4 regions of the Pseudoalteromonas sp. NSLLW218 genome follow, and region 2 is predicted to be linked to each of the others. Evidence: predicted binding sites of a transcription regulator. Region 2 holds the regulator's gene; each other region holds the start of a gene.
The links. The regulator sigma-54, encoded in region 2, starts transcription at its own class of promoters, with help from an activator protein. The targets are predictions, from matches to a motif close to GTTGGCACGNNNNTNGNNT.
Positions count from the first base shown of each region.

Region 1: the regulator sigma-54 is predicted to act here: its motif matches at 1,010-1,028, upstream of fliE (flagellar hook-basal body complex protein FliE).
Region 3: the regulator sigma-54 is predicted to act here: its motif matches at 936-954, upstream of I6E80_RS03345 (amidase family protein).
Region 4: the regulator sigma-54 is predicted to act here: its motif matches at 778-796, upstream of I6E80_RS19675 (DUF2726 domain-containing protein).

Region 1 covers NZ_JADYWO010000007.1:287,542-289,748, reverse strand. Annotated here, with positions in the region: gene I6E80_RS13025 (sigma-54 dependent transcriptional regulator) at 1-911, shown strand, start outside; gene fliE (flagellar hook-basal body complex protein FliE) at 1,068-1,400, shown strand; gene fliF (flagellar basal-body MS-ring/collar protein FliF) at 1,421-2,207, shown strand, end outside.
Region 2 covers NZ_JADYWO010000001.1:275,403-277,609, forward strand. Annotated here, with positions in the region: gene ptsN (PTS IIA-like nitrogen regulatory protein PtsN) at 1-93, opposite strand, end outside; gene hpf (ribosome hibernation promoting factor) at 98-385, opposite strand; gene I6E80_RS01190 (RNA polymerase factor sigma-54) at 412-1,911, opposite strand; gene lptB (LPS export ABC transporter ATP-binding protein) at 1,981-2,207, opposite strand, start outside.
Region 3 covers NZ_JADYWO010000002.1:127,422-129,628, reverse strand. Annotated here, with positions in the region: gene I6E80_RS03355 (TetR/AcrR family transcriptional regulator) at 1-297, shown strand, start outside; gene I6E80_RS03350 (putative 4-hydroxy-4-methyl-2-oxoglutarate aldolase) at 301-783, shown strand; gene I6E80_RS03345 (amidase family protein) at 1,121-2,207, shown strand, end outside.
Region 4 covers NZ_JADYWO010000018.1:13,011-15,217, forward strand. Annotated here, with positions in the region: gene folE2 (GTP cyclohydrolase FolE2) at 1-721, shown strand, start outside; gene I6E80_RS19675 (DUF2726 domain-containing protein) at 836-1,432, shown strand; gene mtnN (5'-methylthioadenosine/S-adenosylhomocysteine nucleosidase) at 1,555-2,207, shown strand, end outside.

The DNA of each region.
Region 1 (2,207 bases), on a different contig from region 2:
CGGCTATTCCTGAAAATATGCTCGAAGCCACTTTATTTGGTTACGAAAAAGGGGCTTTTACAGGCGCGATTCAAGCATGTCCGGGTAAGTTTGAGCAAGCACAAGGCGGGACTATTTTACTTGATGAAATTACAGAGATGGACTTAGGGCTACAAGCAAAGCTGTTACGCGTACTGCAAGAGCGTGAAGTAGAGCGTTTAGGGGGTCGTAAAACAATCCAGCTCGATGTACGTATTTTGGCAACCAGTAATCGTGATTTAAAAGAAGCCGTGTCTGAAAACCAATTTAGAGAAGATCTATATTACAGGCTTAATGTTTTTCCACTAATGTGGCGACCATTGTGCCAACGCCCTGGCGATATTATTGTATTGGCTAAGCATTTAATTGAGCGCCATATCAGTAAAAGTAAAGAGCCCATGGCGTATTTAGATAAAGCTGCCGAGCAAAAGTTACTGGCCCACGCGTGGCCTGGAAATGTGCGCGAGCTTGATAACGTTATACAGCGTGCGCTTATACTGCGAAGTGGCGATACAATAAACGAGCATGCTATTTATATTGAAAACTTAGCGCCTAATAACTTTGTTATGGAGCCTTCATTGGCACCGGCGCAAACAGTATCGCCAACAGAATTAGCTCACGTAAATAAAGGCGTTGATAAAAGCACGCTAAGCTCGGCATACTACGATGAAAAAGCATCTGTTGAGGCTGAACCTAAGCAGGGCTTGCTAGCGGCAGATACCGGTAGCTATAAAGATGAGCTTAAAGACAAAGAGCATCGCATTATTTTAGAAACCCTTGCACGTTGCCAAGGTAAGCGTAAAGACGTTGCCGAAACGTTGGGCATAAGCCCACGAACTTTACGTTATAAACTAGCGCAAATGCGCGATTTAGGTATTTCACTTCCTGCATAACCTCCTATAAACCCTAAGTTTGCGCTGCGAACTTAGGGTTGTCAAAACTCTGACTCACATAATTTAAAGTTAACTGTATGTATTTTAACAATTAATTATTTGGCATGTTTTGTGCTTTATTACTTGTAAGAGTTCACTGCGTGTCAGAGATAAATTATGAAAATTCAAAACAGTGCTGTATTTCAAGAAATGCAATCAATGGCTTTAGAAGCCGGCCGTAATAATCAGATAAATAAATTGCCGACTCAAGTTCAGCCTACTTCTACTTCCCAGTTTGGCGACATGCTTAGTGATGCACTAAATACAGTGCACGGTTTACAGCAAGATGCAGGTCAAAAAGTAAAAGCGGTTGAAATGGGTGATCGAAGTGTATCGCTTGCTGAGGCGATGATTGCTTCTCAAAAATCGTCAGTTGCTTTTGAGGCTACAGTACAGGTTCGTAATAAACTTGTTGAAGCTTATAAAGAAATCATGAACATGCCTGTTTAATTAGGTAGTGGAGAATTATTGTGGCGCAATCTAACCAATCTACAGACCTAGCACTTGCTGGCGGCGGTATCGACCAAAGTGGTGGTGATGATCAACAAGAACAAAAGTCAGGCTACTTAAGTGCTTTAAGTGGTGTTGATGTATTGCGCCAAGTAACACTGGTAATAGCATTAGCGATTTGTTTGGCTATCGCGATTTTCATTATTATTTGGGCTCGTCAGCCAGATATGCGCCCGTTAGGCAAAATGCAAACTGAAGAGCTTATTCAAACATTAGACTTTTTAGATGCACAAAAAATTGAATATCAACTCGATGGCAATGTTGTATCGGTTGATGAAAGTGAATACAAAAACATTAAGCTACTAATGACCCGTGAAGGGTTAGAGCAAGGTCCAGCATCAGGCTCTGACATTATTATGCAAGATATGGGCTTTGGTGTAAGCCAACGCTTGGAGCGTGAGCGCCTTAAACATGGTCGTGAACAGCAATTAGCACGCACAATTGAAGAGCTTAACAACATTACTCGCGCCAAAGTATTGTTAGCCATTCCTAAAGAAAACGTATTTGCCCGCAGAGAGAAAAAACCATCAGCTACCGTTGTATTAACACTTAAACGTGGGCGCTCACTTGACCGTGAAGAAGTAGACTCTGTTGTTGATATGATTGCCTCAGCAGTACAAGGCTTAGAACCTGCACGTGTTACAGTTACCGATCAAAATGGTCGATTATTAAATTCAGGTTCGCAAAGCTCATTAGCAGCACGCTCTCGCAAAGAATACGATTTAGAGCGTAAGCGCGAACAAGAGT
Region 2 (2,207 bases):
AAGTTCGCTAATGAACTCTAAAATCCTTTTTTTGCTATTAAAAAGGACCGCAGCTTTGCTGCAGTCCTGGCATATAAGTGAGCTTAATTTCATCATATTAGTGTCGAGCAAGCTTCTCTTTGTGTTTAATCACTTGTCGATCGAGCTTGTCGATCAACGAGTCAATGGCGGCATACATATCTTGATGTTCCGTAGATGCAAATAGCTCAGCACCACTTACATGTATTGTGGCTTCTGCTTTTTGATTTAATTTTTCTACATCGAGAATGACATGAACATTATTAATATGATCAGAGTGTCTTTCTAGCTTCGCAAATTTGGTATTAATATAGTCTCTTAGTGAATCGGTTAATTCTACGTGACGACCAGTTAAGTTTAGTTGCATAAGCATTACCCTCTTTTTTTTGCGTCTTAGATCAAGCTTTTACGTTGATTTGACGGTGGAATAGCCAGAGATTCGCGGTATTTTGCGATTGTACGTCTTGCTACTTTAATTCCTTGCTCAGCCAATATATCCGCTATTTTACTATCACTCAATGGTTTTGCTGAGTTTTCTGCAGCGATTAATTTGCGGATAAGTGCACGAATTGCTGTAGATGAACATTCACCACCGTTTTCGGTGCTTACATGGCTTGAGAAAAAGTATTTAAGCTCAAATATACCACGGGGTGTATGCATATACTTTTGAGTTGTTACGCGCGAAATTGTTGATTCGTGCATTTCTACCATTTCAGCAACATCATTTAAAACCATCGGTTTCATTGCTTCAGGGCCGTGTTCAAAAAAGCCTTGTTGTTGCTTAACAATACAATTAGTTACTTTTAATAGCGTGTCGTTTCTACTTTCTAAGCTTTTAATAAACCATTTAGCTTCTTGTAAATGCGAGCGAATAAACTGGCTGTCACCACTGGATTTTACAGTGCGAGACATTGCAGCGTATTGGCTATTAACACGAATTTTAGGCATGCTATCTGGGTTTAACTCAACAACCCAGCGGCCTTTAATTTTTTTAACTGACACGTCTGGAATAACATACTCAGATTCTTCTCTTACAATAGTATCTGCTGGCTTAGGACTAAGAGTATGGATTAATGTCATTACTTCTTTAAGCTCTTCTTCTTTGAGCTTGGTTTTCTTCATTAATGTACGATAGTCACGAGCAGCTAATAAATCAATATGCTCGGTTAAAATCATTTTTGTTTCATTAATGTAAGGTGTTTCTTTATCAAACTGGTTAAGCTGAATACACAAACACTCTTGTAAACTACGTGCAGCAATACCAACAGGATCAAACAGTTGGATGCGCTTTAATACAGCTTCAATTTCATCAAGTTCGACTTCGTTATCATCTTCGTTTTCTTGATTAAAGCTTTCTAAAATCTCTTCGCAGCTTAGTGTTAAAATACCTGAATCATCAACTGCTTCTACGATGGCAATAGCAATAGCTTCGTCTGTAGGGCTAAATGGCGTTAATTGTAACTGCCACATTAAATACTCATGGAGCGTCTCTGTAGAGGCACCTTGATAAATTGATTCATCTTCAGGCATTGGACCCGATGATGCTGCAGGAGCGGCACTCATGTACTCATCCCAGCTAACATCCATAGCCATGTCGTCACTTAGCGTGTCTTTCGCAAGTGCTTCACCACTATCTTGTTCGTATTCGCTTGGAGCATCATCGGCAGATGCGCTAACAGTTATGTCATCGGTATCAGCTTTTTGCTCGTTTTTGCCAGCAGCATCTTCTGAGTAGTCTTGTTCTTCAACCTCTAATAGCGGGTTGCTGTCGAGAGCTTCTTGTATTTCTTGCTGGAGATCCAATGTACTGAGTTGCAACAAACGAATAGCTTGTTGCAGCTGTGGAGTCATTGTAAGTTGCTGGCCCATGCGCAGCTGTAGTGATTGCCTCATGTATCTCTAACAATCCTTTTATGTTGTTATAATTAATACTAGCAGATGCTTAAAGACATGGCGTAAATGTTACAGCCTAAATTGCTCGCCTAAGTAAACATCGCGTACTGTTTTATCATTTAATACGTGTTCTGGAGTACCTGATGCAATCAGCTCCCCATGAGAAACAATGTAGGCTTTTTCACAAACATCAAGGGTTTCTCTTACGTTATGGTCGGTAATTAATACTCCAATCCCACGATTTTTAAGATGTTCTATTATTTTCTTTATATCTAATACTGAAATTGGATCAACAC
Region 3 (2,207 bases), on a different contig from region 2:
GGTGCCCCTTATTTACAAAACTACTTTAGAACCAATACCCGCCCTTGGGTTAAGCAAAAAGTTGATGTACTTCAAGCATGGATGGACGCAGATAAAATGGATAAGGTTGATCCCTACCATTTGCTCTTTACTATTTGGTCTACCACGCAGTATTACGCCGACTTTCAGGCTGAGGTTTTACTCGTAATGAACAAATTAGAGTACGACAAAACCGATGTGGCACAAATTACGCAATCAATTGCCCACATAATTTTAAAAGGTATTGGTCTTAAAATACCTGAGCAAAGTGAGACTTAACCCATGACACCCTTTACTACACCCGATTTATTTGACGATCATCGCGATAGCGTACAAGTAGCCGACAGTGGCCTTTATCACTTTGGTAAAAAAACCACGTTTTACGGTCAAGTCGTTACCGTTACCTGCCCAGAAGACAACTCTTTTGCCGCCGATATATTGCATGAAAATGGTGAAGGTAAAGTATTAGTTATTAACGGGTTTGCGAGCAAACGCTTTGCGTTTATTGGCGACATTATGGCTGAACGTGCCTTAAATAATGGCTGGGAAGGCGTAATAATAAATGGCTGTTGCCGAGATATAGAAATACTTGCCACTATGGACTTACCAGTTATGGCGCTAGGCTCTACACCGCGTAGTACCTTAAAGCGCGGCTTTGGTGATAAAAACCAAGCTGTTACCATGCTTAGCACCACCCTAGAACCTAACGATTGGGTTTACGCCGATATTAATGGTTTAATCATCAGTAAAACGCCCCTTATTTAGCACTCAAAACCATATAAATAAAGACCAACTTGGTGCATCTGCGCACCAAATTGGTTTGTTTTAGCTCATTTTAATACCACTATTTTTACAGCCCATATTTACTAACCTCATACAACTCGCCAAATCCTGACCAATTGGACAGGATTTTAATTTATGGCATTCCTCTTGCTTAGGTTTTAAACAATATAATAAGCTAACCGATTAAAAAGCGGATCAGGCTCTGTAAAATAAAAACAAGATGTTACGCAGTGAGCTGAAAAATAATAAAAATTAATCCGTCTTTTTAATCACTCTAAATCTGAACTGCTTGGTCAGATTTTTTATAACGAGTGGTGATATGAGTACCAAAAATAATAATACGACCGGTATTTTTTGTGACCATGGTCCTAAGGCATGGCAAACACATTACCAAGGCACGCTTATTAATAAGCGTCTTGCAATAAAAGATGTATTTGCAGTAAAAGGCGAGCGTAATAGCGCTGGCAACCCACACTGGTTTAAAACGGCTAAACCGGCTCAAAATACGGCAAGCTCGGTTAATAAGCTCATGACCGCTGGTTGTAACTTTATAGGCTTTACCCACACAGACGAACTGGCTTATAGCTTAGAGGGTAATAATATTCACTATGGTGCAGCACAAAATCCAAAACTTAGCGGTCATGCAAGTGGCGGTTCGAGTATGGGGTCTGCTGCATCCGTTGCTGCTAACTTAGCCGATATTGGCTTAGGGACCGACACTGGCGGCTCAATTAGAATACCCGCCAGCTATTGTGGTTTATTTGGTATAAGACCAAGCCATAACGTGATTGAAAAAGACGGCCTAATACCGTTAGCACCGCCTTTTGATACCATAGGTTGGCTTACCCAAAGCGCTGAGCTATTAAGCAGCGTTGGCGATGTATTGTTACCACAACAACCTATTAATAAAGTAAATACGTTAGTTATTTGCGAAGCACTCTTTGAACTTGTTGACCCCTCTTTACAAGCACCACTGGGTAATCTTTTAGAAAAAACCAAACCTTATTTTAATCATCATATCGATTTTAAGCTCCCAAACGTTGGCTTACTAAGTGAGCTTGCCGATACCTTTAGAATATTACAAGGTCGTGCGATTGCTAAAACGCACCGAGATTGGATTGAACTCCCAGATCAGCTTTCTCATTTTGCGCCAGCAATTGCAGCTCGTTTTAAAATGGCACTGGCTTTAACCGAGCAAGAAGAACAAGAGGCGTTAAAAATACAGCACGAGTGGCAAACAGTCGTCGCTAAAAACTTAAACAAGCACAGCTGCTTATTTTTACCCACCACCCCTACAACTGCACCTAAATTAGGCGCCGACACAAGCGCCTTACGCATGCAAATTATTACGCTTTCGGCAATTGCAGGGCTGAGTGGCTCAGCGCAAGTGCATTTACCGCTGGCTG
Region 4 (2,207 bases), on a different contig from region 2:
ATTTTTGGCACTTGACCTGCTTTCAACTGAGCAGCAAGTTAATCCGCAAACAATAGCGCAAGCACTCGATACCTTTATAACTAGCCACGAAGGGCTAAGCGATAAAGCACAAATTGAATTTAAATTTGAATTACCGCTCCGCCGTAAATCACTATTAAGTGGTAAAGCGGGCTGGAAAAGCTACCCAGTTGTACTTACCAGTACAATTGAAAATAACATTATTAGCTACGAGCTAACCGTAGATGTTACCTATTCTTCAACATGCCCTTGCTCTGCGGCACTTGCGCGACAGCTTATACAAAACGCGTTTAACGAAAAGTTTAACCAAGAAACCTTAAGCCAAAAAGATGTCCACGAGTGGCTAGGCACTACACAAGGTATTGTAGCGACACCTCACTCGCAGCGCTCTATTGCAAACGTAAAAGTAAAGCTTGATAGCAATATTCAAGAGTTTGACGTTGTGACGCTAATTAATACCCTTGAAGCTGAACTTAAAACGCCTGTACAAGCGGCAGTAAAACGCGAAGACGAGCAAGAATTTGCCCGTTTAAATGGCCAAAACCTTATGTTTTGTGAAGATGCCGCACGTAAAATAAAAGCATTGCTGGAGGATGGTAATTACAGCGACTACTGGCTGCAAATAAACCATTATGAATCACTACATGCACACGATGCTGTAGCTATTGCGGTTAAAGGCATTGAAAGTGGCTACAAAGCTTAATTGCTGCGTAGTTTTACTTTTAAAACAAACGGTATTTATTTTATAACCCATACTTTTTAGGCACGTAAATTGCTTTATTTGAGCAGTGTCAATTTGTTGTTATGGAGTTACCGTATGGAATTCGCTTTATTATTAATCTTAGTGTTAGTTGTCGGGGCCTCTGTTGTTGCGTCAAAATTTAATGACGATGGCGGAAACCCGTATCCTTTTACCCGCAAGCAAACTGTTTTCACTCAGGTTGAAGGCGCTTTTTTAAATCTTCTCGAGCGTGCTGTTGGCGATCAATATAAAGTTGTTAGTCGCGTTAAGTTAATTGACGTTATTGACTGTAAGCAAGGTCTTTCAGTTAAATCTAAACGTGCAGCTTTAGCTAAAGCTAAAAATAAGCAACTCGACTTTGTATTAATCGACAAAGAAAAACTTACTATTGTTGCGGCTGTTGACCTAGTTAACAATGCCAATAAAGATGGCCACAAAGCTCAACGCGACTGGTTTGTAAACGGTGCATTAGAGTCTGCGGGTATTCCACATATTCGTATGAAAGTTAAATCGGGCTACCGTCCTTCTGAAGTACGCGATGCAATTATGTTTAAACTTGGTAAGCCTGCAGCAACACAAACGCAGCGCCCTGTTCGTAATCGCTCACATAAGCCAGCGGTACTTTCACCTTCTCAAGCTAAAGCACAAACAACTGCTTTAGCTGAAATTTAAAAACCAAATTAAATACTCTCCTAAAAAGTATTTAAAGCGAGCTCATAAACAAGCTCGCTTTTTTGTTTTTTATTGCTAACTTCACGTATAATCAAGTGATTCAAACTCAGGAATTAAACATTATGAATGTTGGTATTATTGGCGCAATGGAGCCAGAAGTTAAAATTTTACGTGAAGCGATGCAAAACCCACAAATTTTAACTAAAGCAGGTTTCACTTTTTATACTGGTGAATTGGCTGGTAACACAGTAACACTTGTTCAATCTGGTATTGGTAAAGTAGCATCAACGATTGCAACCACCTTACTGATTGATAACTTCAAACCTGATTGCGTAATTAACACAGGCTCTGCCGGTGGATTCGATCCATCACTAAGTGTTGGCGACGTAGTAATTTCGTCAGAAGTACGTCACCACGATGTAGATGTTACTGCTTTTGGCTACGAAATTGGCCAAGTACCTCAAATGCCAGCAGGCTTTGTAGCTCACCCAAAATTAGTAGAAGCAGCACAACAAACAATCGAACAAATCAGTGATGTTAAAACACTTGTTGGCTTAATTTGTACTGGCGACACCTTCATGTGTGATCCGGTACGTATTGATAAAGCACGCAGTGATTTTCCTACAATGCTTGCCGTTGAAATGGAAGGCGCTTCAATTGCACAAACGTGTTTTACGCTTAACACGCCATTTGTTGTTATTCGCTCAATGTCTGATATTGCAGGTAAAGAGTCACCACAATCATTTGAAGAATACCTAGAAACAGCATCAATCAA